One region of the Pokkaliibacter sp. CJK22405 genome, then DNA from elsewhere that is predicted to be linked to it. Evidence: predicted binding sites of a transcription regulator. Region 1 holds the regulator's gene; each other region holds the start of a gene.
The links. Region 1 encodes LexA, which represses DNA repair genes until DNA is damaged. Its sites were predicted from a motif close to TACTGTNTANNTANACAGTA; they were not measured.

Region 1 (4,547 bases):
CCCTGGCGCAATTGTTCGGCAATTGTTTGAACTTCCCCTGGCACACGCCCCTCAGCGAATCGATGCACCGGACGCGCATTATCCGCAAAGTCGTCCCAGGTAACCAAATTACTGATCAGCTCATTGAGGTACAGCAGGTTTTGCTCAAGAGGACGAATTTCCGAAGGTATTTGCTCGACCGCTCTCACCATCTCCCCGGTAAGTCGTAACTGAGCCGCCATTGAGGCCATGCTTTTATTCAGCTGTTTAAGCCAGCGGTCGGTACCACGCAAAGTCATAGAAAAGGTGAAGTGGCCTAAAGCTTTATCAGGCAAATGATGTCCTTCATCGAAGACATAAATAGCTTTCTCGGGAGCTGGAAGAATAACACCTCCGCCCAACGATAGATCAGCCAGAACCAGATCATGGTTAGCGACGATACAGTCAGCTTCTTCAACAGACTCGCGCGCTTTATAAAACGGGCACTGGTTATAGAACTGGCAACGGTGTCGGCTACACTGCTGGTGATCGGTAGTGACCCGGGACCAAAGATTATCCGGAAGAGGATCAATCAACGCATCTTTATCGCCATCCCAGGCACCGGTAGCCCACTCCTTTAACAAGCTCTCAAAAACGGCGAGTTGATCTTTATCCTGAAGAGTGTCCTGCTCAAAGAGAGCCATAGTCGGATCATTGGCCTGACCGCTGGTAAGTCGATCAAGCTTTTGTGGGCACATATAGCGAGCACGCCCTTTAGCCAGAGCATAACTAAAAGTCATGCCCGCAAATTTGACGAGATCAGGAAGATCCTTCTGAACGATTTGCTCTTGTAACGCAACAGTCGCGGTGGAAACAATGACCTGTTTTTTCCAGGCACGCGCCAGAGGTATTGTCGCAAGCAGATAGGCAATAGTTTTACCTGTGCCAGTGCCTGCTTCTATTACACAAAGGTGATTTCCTTCCTGCCGTTTACTCTCATTGTCCTGAACAATGCCTCCAAGAGTGCGTGCTATTGAGCCAATCATCTGGCGCTGCCCCAGACGCGGTTTTAACTCGCGCGCTTTGAGGTAAGTTCGGTAGGCAGTTTGAATTGCCTGCTTTTCGACATCGCCAAGCATGAAAGGTTGTACTCCGGATAACTGGATCAAGCGCAGAAAGTGTAACGGTTTTCATCGGGTCACGTCGCCTGCTTTCACAACACTGCCTTATCAGAGCTGACCAGAAAACTAACTCCAGGGGATGTTTGAGAGGCAGGTAATGCGAGACAACCACTTTCTTTACATCGAGATTTTACTGTATATACTTCCATGTACTGTATAAACAAACAGATATTAAGACAATGATTAAACTTACTCAGCGCCAGTCAGAAGTTCTTGCCTGTATTCGTCGCTACATTGAGATGACAGGCTTTCCGCCCACTCGCGCAGATTTGGCACGTGAGCTGGGTTTCCGTTCTCCAAATGCCGCCGAAGAGCATCTAAAGGCACTGGCCCGTAAAGGGGCCATTGAAATCATACCGGGTGCTTCTCGTGGCATTCGCCTTCCTGATGAACCTTCATCCAGCAACGACGAAAGCTTTCAGGGCCTGCCTGTGATAGGCCGGGTTGCTGCCGGTAGCCCGGTACTTGCACAAGAACACATCAGTGAACACTGCCAGGTGTCTCCGGAATTCTTCAATCCGAAAGCAGACTATTTACTTCGGGTACAGGGGATGAGTATGCGTGATGCGGGCATTCTTGATGGTGATCTCTTGGCCGTTCATCGCACCCAAGATGCTCGCAATGGACAAATCGTCGTAGCAAGACTTGGCGATGACGTCACTGTTAAACGTTTTGAGCGCCAGGGCAACAAGGTTCAACTTATTGCAGAAAATCCTGACTTCTCACCTATCGAAGTCGACCTGAAAAATGAAGAACTGATCATCGAAGGACTTGGTGTCGGAGTGATTCGCAGAGGTAACTGATAATGCAGATGCAGCAGGAGTTAATTTTCTCTCAACAGAGCAGCCTTGTAGTTCCACCCATGCAATGGAACTCAGAGCTGTCTTTGAAAGAAGCAGACAATGACACGGAGGGAGGAATTACCGAAGTTGTAATCAGCCCAAAACAAGCAGGAAACGTGCAGTGGCTTTTACCACTTCTGGCCCAGCTTAGTTTCGATAATCGCTGGTTTACGTGGATTTCCGCTCCTGCAAGCATCGACAAGAACAGTCTCTTGAGTACCGGCATCGATCCCAACAAATGCCTGCTAATCAAACCCAGCGAACATCTATCAACTTATACCTTGGCCACAAAGGCATTACGGCTTGGTAATTGTCATCTCGCAGTATGCTGGCCCACCAAAGAAATTAGTACGCATGAGTATGAAGGGCTTGAGAGAGCAGCAGAAGAAGGTGATAGTCGCTGCATTCTGATTAGAATGCGTTAAGTGGTAGTTTTTAGCGCATTAGCTATCGATTAGCCCTGCCAGCATTCGCTACGCGTGAAATGACGATTTTAACCTGGGCTATTTAACCTTATAGTTTATGGTCATGCCCAAGATTACGCACTTGGGCAACCAGACTTGACATATTAATGAAGAATCTTCGGCCGCTCTTCTTCCCGGGCCTTCTCTTCCTTTTCTGCAAGACGCTCAGTAATGGCATGGACGCCTGCTGTCAGCATTTCACGTGCCATTTCAGCGTAATCATCTCCCATGAACTCTTTCATTTCAGAGGTGATATTAAGTCGTATTAATGGCAAAGCTTCAGACTCTTCCTGAATCTGTAGCAATAACTCGCCACTCTCGAGCTCAACAATTTCAAGCACTCGGGTCTCTTCCAGAATACCCGCCAGTTTATCCGCCACGTCTACTCCTCAAACTCCAGTCAGCAAACACATTAGCTGCTTACCACTCCTGAAGTGTTTTTCTACCTTCTTCAATGATATCGCGAAGATTCTTTAGCCAGCCTTGCAGCTGCTTTTGCACGTCTTCGTCATTTTGATGATCAGAATCCACCTGAACCACCTGAATCTCCGAGGCGCTAGCGGCAGGAGATGTAAGCCCTGCATCCTCTTTAACCTGCCAACAAGCCTGATACGCCCTTGAGAGCTGGCTTAGCCAAGAACTCTTACTTTCAAGCAAAGCTACCAGTGCCACGTACTCAGGCCCTTCGAAACCGCGCTCTTCAAGCAGAGAACCAAGATCAAAGTCTGAGCACAACTGAACCGCCGGAATGCTGTATGCCTCAGCCAGCTCCACAAGATAGGCACGATAAGCAGCGTACAGGTGAAAAAGTACGGACTCCTGATAGGAATCAATCAAGGCATGACGATGCCAGCTTTGTGCTGACATCGCTTGGCTCAACGCTTCCAGGTGCAGGCGAGCAAAGTAGAGTTTCTGATTGGTACGGCGAGCGTACAACGATGACATAGCGACTCCTGACTACCCTGAAAGGCAAAAGGTAGAGTTAAAGGCACTCAGCCTTCAACCCATTTCCCATCCTTGAAGTGCGCTTTCCATCCCGTGGCTTTACCGTCTTTTTCCGTCATCACGTATTGCTCTTTTGTCTTGCGACTAAAGCGAACCATGGTTGGATTGCCATCCTGATCCTTAACCGGCGCTTTCATAAGGAAATCGTATTTAGGATCGATTTCATTTTTATGGGGCAAAAGCTCGTGAATGAAAGGCGCCCGGGTTTCACGATTTTTTGGAAACTTACTCGCTGCCAGAAAAAGTCCTGTAGCACCATCACGCAGAACGTAATGATCCTCAACTTTGCTGCACGCCAGCTCAGGCATAGGAACGGGATCCATTTTGGGTGGAGCCGCCTCACCATTTTTCAGTAACTTGCGGGTATTGGAGCAGGACTCATTGGTACAGCCAAAGTATTTTCCAAAGCGACCAGATTTGAGCTGCATATCGCTTCCGCACTTATCACACTCGATGAGTGGGCCGTCATAACCTTTGATCTTGAAACTACCTTTTTCTACTTCGTAGCCTGAGCAATCAGGGTTATTACCACAGATATGCAATTTACGATCAGCATCTAAAAGATAGCTTTCCATCGCCGTACCACATTTGCCACAGCGCTTACGACTTCGAAGCAAACGGGACTCTTCCTCTTCATCCGCCTCTGCGCTCACCACTTCATCACCAGGGATCAAGTTGATCGTCCCTTTACAGCGCTCAGCGGGAGGCAGATTGTAGCCTGAACACCCAAGGAACACGCCCGTGGTGCCAGTACGAATCATCATAGGGCGGCCACATTTCGGACAGGGAATATCTGTCTCCGTTGGCGAGTTTGCCCGCATGCCGCCGTCATCATCATTGGCAGCATCAAGCTTGGCACTGAAGTCTTTGTAGAAAGCATCAAGCAAATGTCGCCAATCCTGTTTGCCACTGGCAACATCGTCAAGACGCTCCTCCATCTTCGCGGTGAAAGAGTAGTCCAACAAGTCCGGGAAGTTTTCGACCAGTCGGTCAGTAACGATGTCACCGATTTTTTCTGCGTAGAAGCGGCGGTTTTGCACCTGCACATAACCACGCTCCTGAATGGTAGAAATAATCGCCGCATAAGTTGAAGGACG
Region 2 (4,547 bases), on a different contig from region 1:
CCGAAGCCGCCGCCGTTTTGATCAACACCTGCGTGACCAAACTGGTCGTAGGCCTGTTTTTTCTGGGCATCAGAAAGCACTTCGTAAGCTTCACTGACTTCCTTGAATTTACTCTCGGCTTCTTTGTCATCCGGATTGCGATCCGGGTGGAACTTCATCGCCATGCGCCGGTAGGCTTTTTTGATGTCCTGTTCGGAAGCATCGCGCTGCAGTCCCAGCACTTCGTAGTAATCGCGTTTAGACATGATTCATTCGCTGGTTAGCAGAACCGGCACCGCCGGTGATTCCAATGGAAAAGGCGCAAATGAATTTGCGCCTTGTTCGGTAAGCCTTCGGACCGGGAGACTCCCGGTCCGAGCGCAACAAGAATATTACTTCTTGTCGTCTTTCACTTCTTCGAACTCAGCATCAACTGCATCGTCCTGCTTGGCACCGGCATCCGCCGCCTGCTCACCACCGGCAGCTTCGCCCTGGGCTGCAGCTTCGGCGTACATTTTCTGAGCAAGTCCGGAAAGAGCTTCGGTCAACGCTTCGGTTTTGCTGGTGATGGCATCTTTATCATCACCCTTCAGCGCTTCCTCTACCGCGACAATCGCTGCCTCGATAGCGGTTTTCTCTTCCTCGGTGGCTTTGTCGCCAGCATCTTTCAGCGTTTTGCGAGCGGTATGAACCATGCCGTCAGCACCATTACGTGCCTGCACCAACTCCTCGAACTTCTGGTCTTCCGCTGCGTTAGCTTCCGCGTCCTGAACCATTTTTTCGATTTCATCATCGCTCAGACCAGAAGAGGCCTTGATGACGATAGACTGTTCTTTGCCGGTCGCCTTGTCTTTGGCTGACACGTTCAGAATACCGTTCGCATCGATGTCGAAGCTGACTTCGATCTGTGGCACACCGCGTGGAGCAGGTGGAATGTCCGCAAGGTCAAAGCGACCCAGAGACTTGTTCTGACCTGCCTGCTTACGCTCACCCTGCAGAACATGGATAGTTACTGCAGTCTGGTTGTCGTCAGCCGTTGAGAACACCTGTGACTTACGAGTCGGAATAGTGGTGTTCTTGTCGATCAGCGCGGTCATCACGCCGCCCATGGTTTCGATACCCAGTGTCAGCGGGGTAACGTCCAGCAGCAGAACGTCTTTCACGTCACCGGACAGAACCGCACCCTGAATAGCAGCACCCATGGCCACCGCTTCGTCAGGGTTCACGTCACGACGTGGATCCTTGCCGAAGAACTCTTTAACTTTCTCGAACACCATTGGCATACGAGTCTGACCACCGACCAGGATGATCTCGTCAATTTCAGAGGCTTTAAGGCCAGCATCTACCAGCGCAGTGCGGCAAGGCTCCAGAGAACGCGCCACCAGATCTTCTACCAGCGACTCAAGCTTGGCACGGGTCACCTTGATGTTCAGGTGCTTAGGACCAGTGGAGTCAGCGGTGATGTAAGGCAGGTTCACGTCGGTCTGCTGGGCAGAAGACAGCTCAATTTTAGCTTTTTCAGCGGCTTCTTTCAGACGCTGCATGGCCAGAGGGTCGCCTTTCAGATCGATGCTGCTTTCTTTCTTGAATTCGCTCGCCAGATAGTCGATCAGCACCATGTCGAAGTCTTCACCACCGAGGAAGGTATCACCGTTGGTGGACAGAACTTCAAACTGCTTCTCGCCGTCAACATCAGCGATTTCAATGATGGAGATATCGAAGGTACCACCACCTAGGTCATAGACAGCAATTTTGGAATCGCCGCCCTGCTTGTCCATACCGTAGGCCAGTGCAGCAGCGGTAGGCTCGTTGATGATACGTTTTACATCCAGACCTGCGATGCGGCCAGCATCTTTGGTAGCCTGACGCTGAGAGTCATTGAAGTAGGCAGGTACGGTGATAACCGCAGCAGTCACTTCTTCGCCAAGGTAATCCTCAGCGGTTTTCTTCATCTTCTTCAGAACTTCAGCGGACACCTGAGGAGGTGCCATTTTTTTGCCTTTAACTTCAACCCAGGCATCGCCGTTGTCAGCGCCTACAATTTTGTAAGGCACCATTTTGATGTCTTTCTGTACGACGTCATCGGAGAACTTACGACCGATCAGACGCTTAACTGCGTACAGCGTATTGTGCGGGTTGGTAACCGCCTGACGTTTAGCTGGCTGACCGACCAGCACTTCGCTGTCATCGGTATAAGCTACCAGCGAAGGTGTAGTACGTGCACCTTCAGCGTTATCGATTACCCGAACCTTTTCCCCCTCCATGATGGCAACACAGGAGTTGGTGGTTCCCAGGTCGATACCAATAATCTTACCCATAATTCATAAACCTCAGAATGCGTAATTCAGGAAGGGGTCTCGCCCCGTCTCTCTCTCTTGATTGCTTAGATTGGTGCGCCGTAAATAATTTCAAGTCACTTTTTTGACTTTTTGCGCAAATCAATCTTTACCCTGAGACACGACCACCATGGCAGGGCGAAGCAGACGTCCATTCAGGGTGTAACCCTTCATCATGACATCGACGACTTTGTTTGCCGCGATCTCAGGATGGGGCACCATGCTGACCGCCTGATGCAGTTCAGGGTTAAAGCCTTCTCCCTGAGGGGCGACCTGCTCCACCTGGAATTTCTTCAGGGTGTTAACAAACAGATCCAGCGTCATCTCGACGCCTTCACGCACAGCTTTCTGGTGCTCGTCATCACCGTAAGCAGCAATGGCGCGCTCAAGGTTATCAACGACGGGCAGCAACTCACCGGCAAACTTTTCCAGTGCATAACGATGCGCTTTTTCAACATCCTGCTCAGCGCGACGACGAATATTCTGCATCTCAGCATGCGCACGAACCGTCTGATCCTTGGCTTCAGCGACTGCGGCTTGCAGCGCTGCGATTTCATCTTCAGCACTTGGCTCAGAAATTACTTCAGGCTCAACACCACCCTGAGCTGTTTCCAACTCTTCGGCCACAGGTGCGTTCTGATCCTGTGCTGGAGTCTCGTTCTGTGCCATGGATATCTCCTAACTCGTTAAATTGGGAATTCAAAAACGTTATTTCTCAGGCGCTGGCGGCCTCTGGCCAGCCGTGCGCTTCGTTGCCCAGGCAACACGATGGGCACCAATATGGGGGCACATCAGCGGGCTTCAACACCTCTTTGGGCAAATTTTCATCAGCCTATTGCCAAGTGGAAATCACTGGCTAAACTACTGGTTATAAATCCAGTCTTGGTAAGGAGCCCTCATGCTCTGTCAACTTTCCATCAAGAATGTCGCTATCGTCGAACACCTGGACCTTGAGCTACCTAACGGTCTGCAAGCCATCAGCGGTGAGACCGGTGCGGGCAAGTCCATCATGCTGGACTCGCTGGCTCTCGCATTGGGGGGACGTGCAGATGCAGGCTGCGTCCGCCATGGCGCAGACAAGGCAGACATCAGTGCCGGTTTCGATATCAGTCAGGTCCCTGCAGCTCAGGAGTGGCTGCGCAGTCGTGACATGTACGAGGAAAACCTGTGCATCCTGAGACGCACAGTCACCACTGAAGGACGCTCTCGAGCCTGGATTAATGGCCAGCCCAGCAACCTGCAGGATCTTCGTGACCTCGGCAGTTATCTGGTAGAAATTCACGGCCAGCATGCTCATCAGCGCTTGCTTGATGCAACTTCTCATCTTTTCCTGCTGGATGATTACGCGCATCTGGAGGAAGAACGTCTGGCGCTGACATCCAGCTACCAGCAATGGCAGCAGCTTAGTAAACGCCTGAATACATTGCGTGAGCGTAGCGATGAGGATCAGGCTCGTGTGCAGCTGCTAAGTTATCAGGTTGAGGAACTTCAGCAGCTCAGTTTGCAAGAAGGCGAACTTGCAAGTCTCGAAGAAGAACAGAAACTCCTTGCTAATGCTGAACATAACCTGAGCCTGGGGCAGTCTCTTTGTGAACTTACCCGTGACAGTGATGACTCTCTTGTCGACCAGATACGTCGCGCTCGCTCTCTGCTTGGTCAGATGCAATTAAAAGAAGAAAGTCTCAGCGAAATCGACGCAATGCTAGACAGCGCGGCTATTCAATTGGAAGAAGCGGCTAATAGCATCAACCACGCACTGGACAGTTACGAGCTCAGCCCGGAACGCCTGCAGGAAGTAGATCAACGCTTACACCAAACCTACACGCTGGCCAGAAAGCACCGCACAGACCCCAACGAACTACTCGTGTTTCAACAAGAGCTTGAACATGAGCTTTCACTGCTGGATGTGAATGAAGATGACTTGCTGCAGCTTGAAGGCGATGTTCAGGCCGCCTATCAGAATTATCTGGCTAAAGCAGAGAGCCTCAGCGAGAAGCGGCAACAGTCGGCTCTGCGATTGGCCCAGGAAGTGATGGAGCAACTAAAAGCGCTGAGCATGCCCCACAGCCACTTTGAAGTGGCTGTGACGACGTTGGGTGAAAAGCACGCCAGCATTAACGGCATAGATCGTGTTGAGTTTTTGTTGAGTGCGAATCCCGGACAGCCAGCACGCCCACTTCAGAAAGTGGCCTCAGGCGGTGAGCTCTCCCGGATCAGTCTGGCCATTCAGGT
Region 3 (4,547 bases), on a different contig from region 1:
CACCGCTGAATGGGCGCCAATGTGGGTTGTTGACTTCCCCATGTTTGAGGAAGAAGACGATGGCAGCCTGCACGCTGTTCACCATCCCTTCACTTCACCAAGCTGCTCCGTTGAAGAGTTGCGCGCCAATCCGGCGCAGGCACTATCTCGCGCGTATGACATGGTGCTTAACGGTGTCGAGTTGGGCGGTGGTTCTATTCGTATTCACCGCCAGGATATGCAGGCGACGATTTTTGATCTGCTGAATATCTCTCCGGAAGAGCAGGAAGAGAAATTTGGCTTCCTGCTGGATGCGCTGCGTTACGGTGCTCCTCCCCACGGTGGTCTGGCATTCGGCCTTGACCGTCTGGTGATGCTGATGACTGGTGCGAAGTCGATCCGTGAAGTGATTGCCTTCCCGAAAACCCAGAGCGCTGCCTGTCTGCTGACCGATGCGCCTGGAGAAGTCAGTGCCAAGCAGCTGCGTGAGCTGAATATTCGGGTGCGTACTAAGGCATCCGAAGCCTGATTGCAGGCCGAGTAAGACAAGAGGGCCTTTATGGCCCTCTTTTTGTTAGTTTCTGAGAAAGTTAGTCCCTGAGGAAACACTGACTGGCTTAAAGCTGATGTCAGTGGTGAAAGAGGAGAGAAGGCATGGCAGGCCATAGTAAATGGGCGAATATCAAACACCGAAAAGCCGCTCAGGATGCCAAGAAAGGTAAGGTCTTTACCAAGCTAATCCGTGAGCTGACTGTTGCCGCTCGTAACGGCAGTGCCGATCCATCGGAAAATCCGCGTTTGCGAACCGCTATCGACAAGGCACTGGGCGCTAATATGAAGCGTGACACTGTCGACAAGGCCATTGCCCGTGGTGCTGGAGGCGGTAATGATGAGCAGTTGGATGAGCTGGTGTACGAGGGCTATGGTCCGAATGGCGTTGCTATTCTCATTGAGTGCATGACGGATAATGTGAATCGTACCGTTGCCAATGTACGAGCTGCGTTTACGAAAGCGGGCGGTAATCTTGGTACCAATGGTTCTGTGGCCTATCTTTTTGAGTCTAGGGGGGTAATGACGTTTGAGGGGGCTGAGGAAGAGGTGCTGTTTGAAGCGGCTATCGACGCTGGGGCTCAGGATGTGGTTGCCCATGATGATGGCGTTATTGAAGTCGTAACTGCGCCAGAAGATTTTCATGCTGTGATGGATGCTCTGGCCTCACAAGGCTACCGGTCAAGTCATGCTGAGCTGGATCGTGTCGCTTCGACAGAGGTTGAGCTTGATGAGGAGTCAGGTGCAAAAATTGTTCGCTTGATTGATGTGCTGGAAGATCTGGATGATGCTCAGAACGTTTATCACAATGCGATAATCCCTGAGAGCTGCTACAGCTAGAGTTTAAGGTTGAGCCGTAAATGATGACCCACTGATGTGGGTCTTTTTCTATTCGGCCGGGTGCTTTGATTGTTGTATGGATATACAGTAATCTTGCGGCCATAAAGCAAAGTAAGTGTTAGGTAGTAAAGCATGACAGTCATTATGGGAATCGATCCTGGTTCCCGGATTACCGGATACGGTGTGATTTCCGTCGAACGCAACCGGCTGACCTATGTTGCCAGTGGCTGTATTCGTATTTCAGGTGATGAGTTGCCCGCACGTTTACTGCAAATTCAGAATGCCATCGAAGAGCTTGTCACCTGGCACAAACCGGATGAGTCTGCGATTGAACGCGTTTTCGTTGCTAAAAATGCGGACTCGGCCTTGAAACTGGGGCAGGCGCGGGGAGTGGCTATTGTTAGCCTGGCGCAGCATGGCTTGTCTGTGGCGGAGTATGCTGCACGTGAAGTCAAACTGGCTGTTGTGGGCAAAGGTTCAGCGGCCAAGCAGCAGGTGCAACACATGGTGATGGCGTTATTGAAACTACCGGGTTTGCCACAGGCTGATGCTGCCGATGCGTTGGCTATTGCTATTTGTCACGCCCACAAACGCTCAGTCGTTACATCAACCAACGTGACGCTGGAAGAACGTATTCAACGGCAGTTGGGAGCAAAAGCGCAGTGAATAGCCTGACGTTGATTCACTGGCTGGATATCTTCGGTACTCTGGTATTTGCCAGTGCTGGGGCGCTGCGTGGTATGGACAAGCGTCTGGATATTTTCGGGGTGCTTGTCTTCTCCGTCGTGACGGCAGTTGGTGGTGGAACCCTCCGGGACTTATTGTTGGGGCTGCCCGTCGGCTGGATTCGAGACCCTTCATATCTGGCGCTCGCTCTCAGTGCCGGAACATTGACCTTTTATCTTGCGCGCTGGTGCCGTATTCCTGATACCGCACTGGCGCTTGCCGACGCCATTGGTCTGGCGGTTTTTACCATCATTGGTGCGGAAATGGCGAACGCGATGAATGCCCCGGCACTGATCAGTATAGTAATGGCCGTAATGACGGCCTGCCTCGGCGGTATTATCAGGGATGTGATGGCAGGAGAGGTTCCGCTGATTTTTCACCGTGAGCTTTATGCCACGCCTTGTATTCTGGGGGCTGCCTTCTACACCTTTTTAGTCAGTCTTGAAGGCCCAAAACTTTTATTTACCTGGGCATCCATGGGATTGATTCTGGTGCTCAGGATTGCTGCCATTTATTGGCAGTTACGTCTTCCTGCCTGGCTCAGAAGCCCGGATACCTCGCGCTGAACTCAGACTCAGAGATATAGGATAAGTAGTGAAATGATTGGTCGTCTTGAAGGGATGTTGCTGGAAAAGTCTCCGCCCGCGCTATTGTTGGATGTCGCCGGTGTTGGTTATGAGATTGAAGCCAGCATGCAGACTCATTTCCGTTTGCCTGAACGTGGTAAAAAGGTGGTTCTATATACCCATCAGGTGATTCGAGAGGATGCTCACTTATTGTTTGGCTTCTCAGAAAAGCAGGAACGCGATGTGTTCCGAATCCTGATCAAGGCGAACGGTGTAGGCCCGAAGCTGGCTCTTTCAATTCTGTCCTCTCTGGAAGTAAAAGAACTGGTTCGCAGCGTGCATGACGGTGATATCAATCGCCTTGTCAAAGTGCCTGGTGTTGGAAAGAAAACGGCAGAGCGCTTGCTGGTCGAATTGCGTGACCGTTTGGAAACCTGGAATTTAAATGTTGATGCCGCTGACTTCAGTCTGGATGGTGGCGTGTTGAGTGCGTCGGCTTCATCTCCCGCACAGGATGTGCGTTTGGAAGCAGAGCAGGCGCTGATTGCCTTGGGGTATAAGCCTGCAGATGCCAGCAAGGTGCTCATTCAGGCAGAAAAGACGCTGGAAGGGCAAGCGTTGACTGTAGAGTCACTGCTTAAAGTGGCATTGAAGTCGATGGCGGCTCGTTAGCCATCCTTTTACATTCATACATTTAGCGACTTCTCTATTCATGAATAAACACAGGTCATTGGCATGATCGAAGCGGATCGTTTTATTAGTCCCACACTTAAGGGTGGAGAAGAGTCTCAGGATCGCGCGATTCGTCCAAAACGTCTGGATGAATACATTGGTCAGCACGCGGTTCGCGAGCAGATGGAAATTTTTATTCAGGCTGCGAAGAACCGTGGTGAAGCGCTGGATCATACGCTGGTCTTTGGACCACCGGGTCTGGGCAAAACGACGCTGGCTAATATTATTGCCAATGAAATGGGGGTAAGCATTCGCTCAACATCTGGCCCTGTACTGGAGAAAGCGGGCGATCTTGCCGCCATGCTAACCAATCTTGAGCCAATGGATGTGCTCTTTATCGATGAGATTCACCGGCTGAATCCTGCCGTGGAGGAAGTACTTTATCCTGCGATGGAAGATTACCAGCTGGATATCATGATTGGAGAGGGGCCCGCCGCTCGCTCTATAAAGCTTGATCTCCCTCCTTTTACGCTTATCGGCGCAACAACAAGAGCAGGTCTTTTAACGTCACCTTTACGTGACCGCTTCGGGATTGTGCAGCGTCTGGAGTTTTATAACGTCAAAGATCTGACTCACATTGTTGAGCGTTCATCACAACTCCTGGGTGTGGGAATTGAGTCCAAAGGTGCCTTTGAGATTGCTCGTCGCTCTCGGGGAACACCACGTATAGCTAATCGCCTGTTGCGCCGGGTTCGTGATTTCTCGGAAGTTAAGGGTGATGGCACTATCACTGAAAGCATTGCCGGTCAGGCGCTGGATATGCTGAATGTGGATAAAGAAGGCTTTGATCACATGGACCGACGCCTGCTGGTAACATTGATTGAGCACTTCAATGGTGGTCCCGTCGGTATTGACAGTTTGGCCGCTGCGATTAGCGAGGAGCGCGATACCATTGAGGATGTGCTTGAGCCTTTTCTTATCCAGCAAGGATTTTTGACCCGGACGGCGCGCGGACGTATGGCGACAGATAAAGCCTACGAGCACTTTGCGCTGGAGCGGCGCTAATCTGTCCAATCGAGATAAATCTGATCTGTCATGACCTGCATCAAGGCTCATCTTTAAGGGCATGAATACACTGCTTGGCTCTGATCCCCGGAGTTGAGGTGCATGATGACAGGTTTGACGACATCCCATGTGCTGGCAGTGCAACGATCT

Region 2: a site for LexA is predicted at 3,178-3,197, ahead of recN (DNA repair protein RecN). Genes of this name have one in related genera too.
Region 3: a site for LexA is predicted at 1,439-1,458, ahead of ruvC (crossover junction endodeoxyribonuclease RuvC). Genes of this name have one in related genera too.

Annotation. Positions count from the first base shown of each region.
Region 1 is NZ_JBKKHQ010000003.1:2,594-7,140, forward strand. Features, by position in the region: gene dinG (ATP-dependent DNA helicase DinG) at 1-1,097, opposite strand, end outside; gene lexA (transcriptional repressor LexA) at 1,319-1,942, shown strand; gene ACKC9G_RS02425 (cell division inhibitor SulA) at 1,945-2,406, shown strand; gene ACKC9G_RS02430 (hypothetical protein) at 2,550-2,825, opposite strand; gene ACKC9G_RS02435 (DUF6586 family protein) at 2,866-3,390, opposite strand; gene topA (type I DNA topoisomerase) at 3,438-4,547, opposite strand, start outside.
Region 2 is NZ_JBKKHQ010000012.1:30,455-35,001, reverse strand. Features, by position in the region: gene dnaJ (molecular chaperone DnaJ) at 1-245, opposite strand, end outside; gene dnaK (molecular chaperone DnaK) at 372-2,297, opposite strand; gene grpE (nucleotide exchange factor GrpE) at 2,418-2,984, opposite strand; gene recN (DNA repair protein RecN) at 3,214-4,547, shown strand, end outside.
Region 3 is NZ_JBKKHQ010000015.1:20,112-24,658, forward strand. Features, by position in the region: gene aspS (aspartate--tRNA ligase) at 1-508, shown strand, start outside; gene ACKC9G_RS11395 (YebC/PmpR family DNA-binding transcriptional regulator) at 634-1,368, shown strand; gene ruvC (crossover junction endodeoxyribonuclease RuvC) at 1,501-2,034, shown strand; gene ACKC9G_RS11405 (trimeric intracellular cation channel family protein) at 2,031-2,660, shown strand; gene ruvA (Holliday junction branch migration protein RuvA) at 2,694-3,332, shown strand; gene ruvB (Holliday junction branch migration DNA helicase RuvB) at 3,396-4,397, shown strand; gene ACKC9G_RS11420 (TraR/DksA family transcriptional regulator) at 4,500-4,547, shown strand, end outside.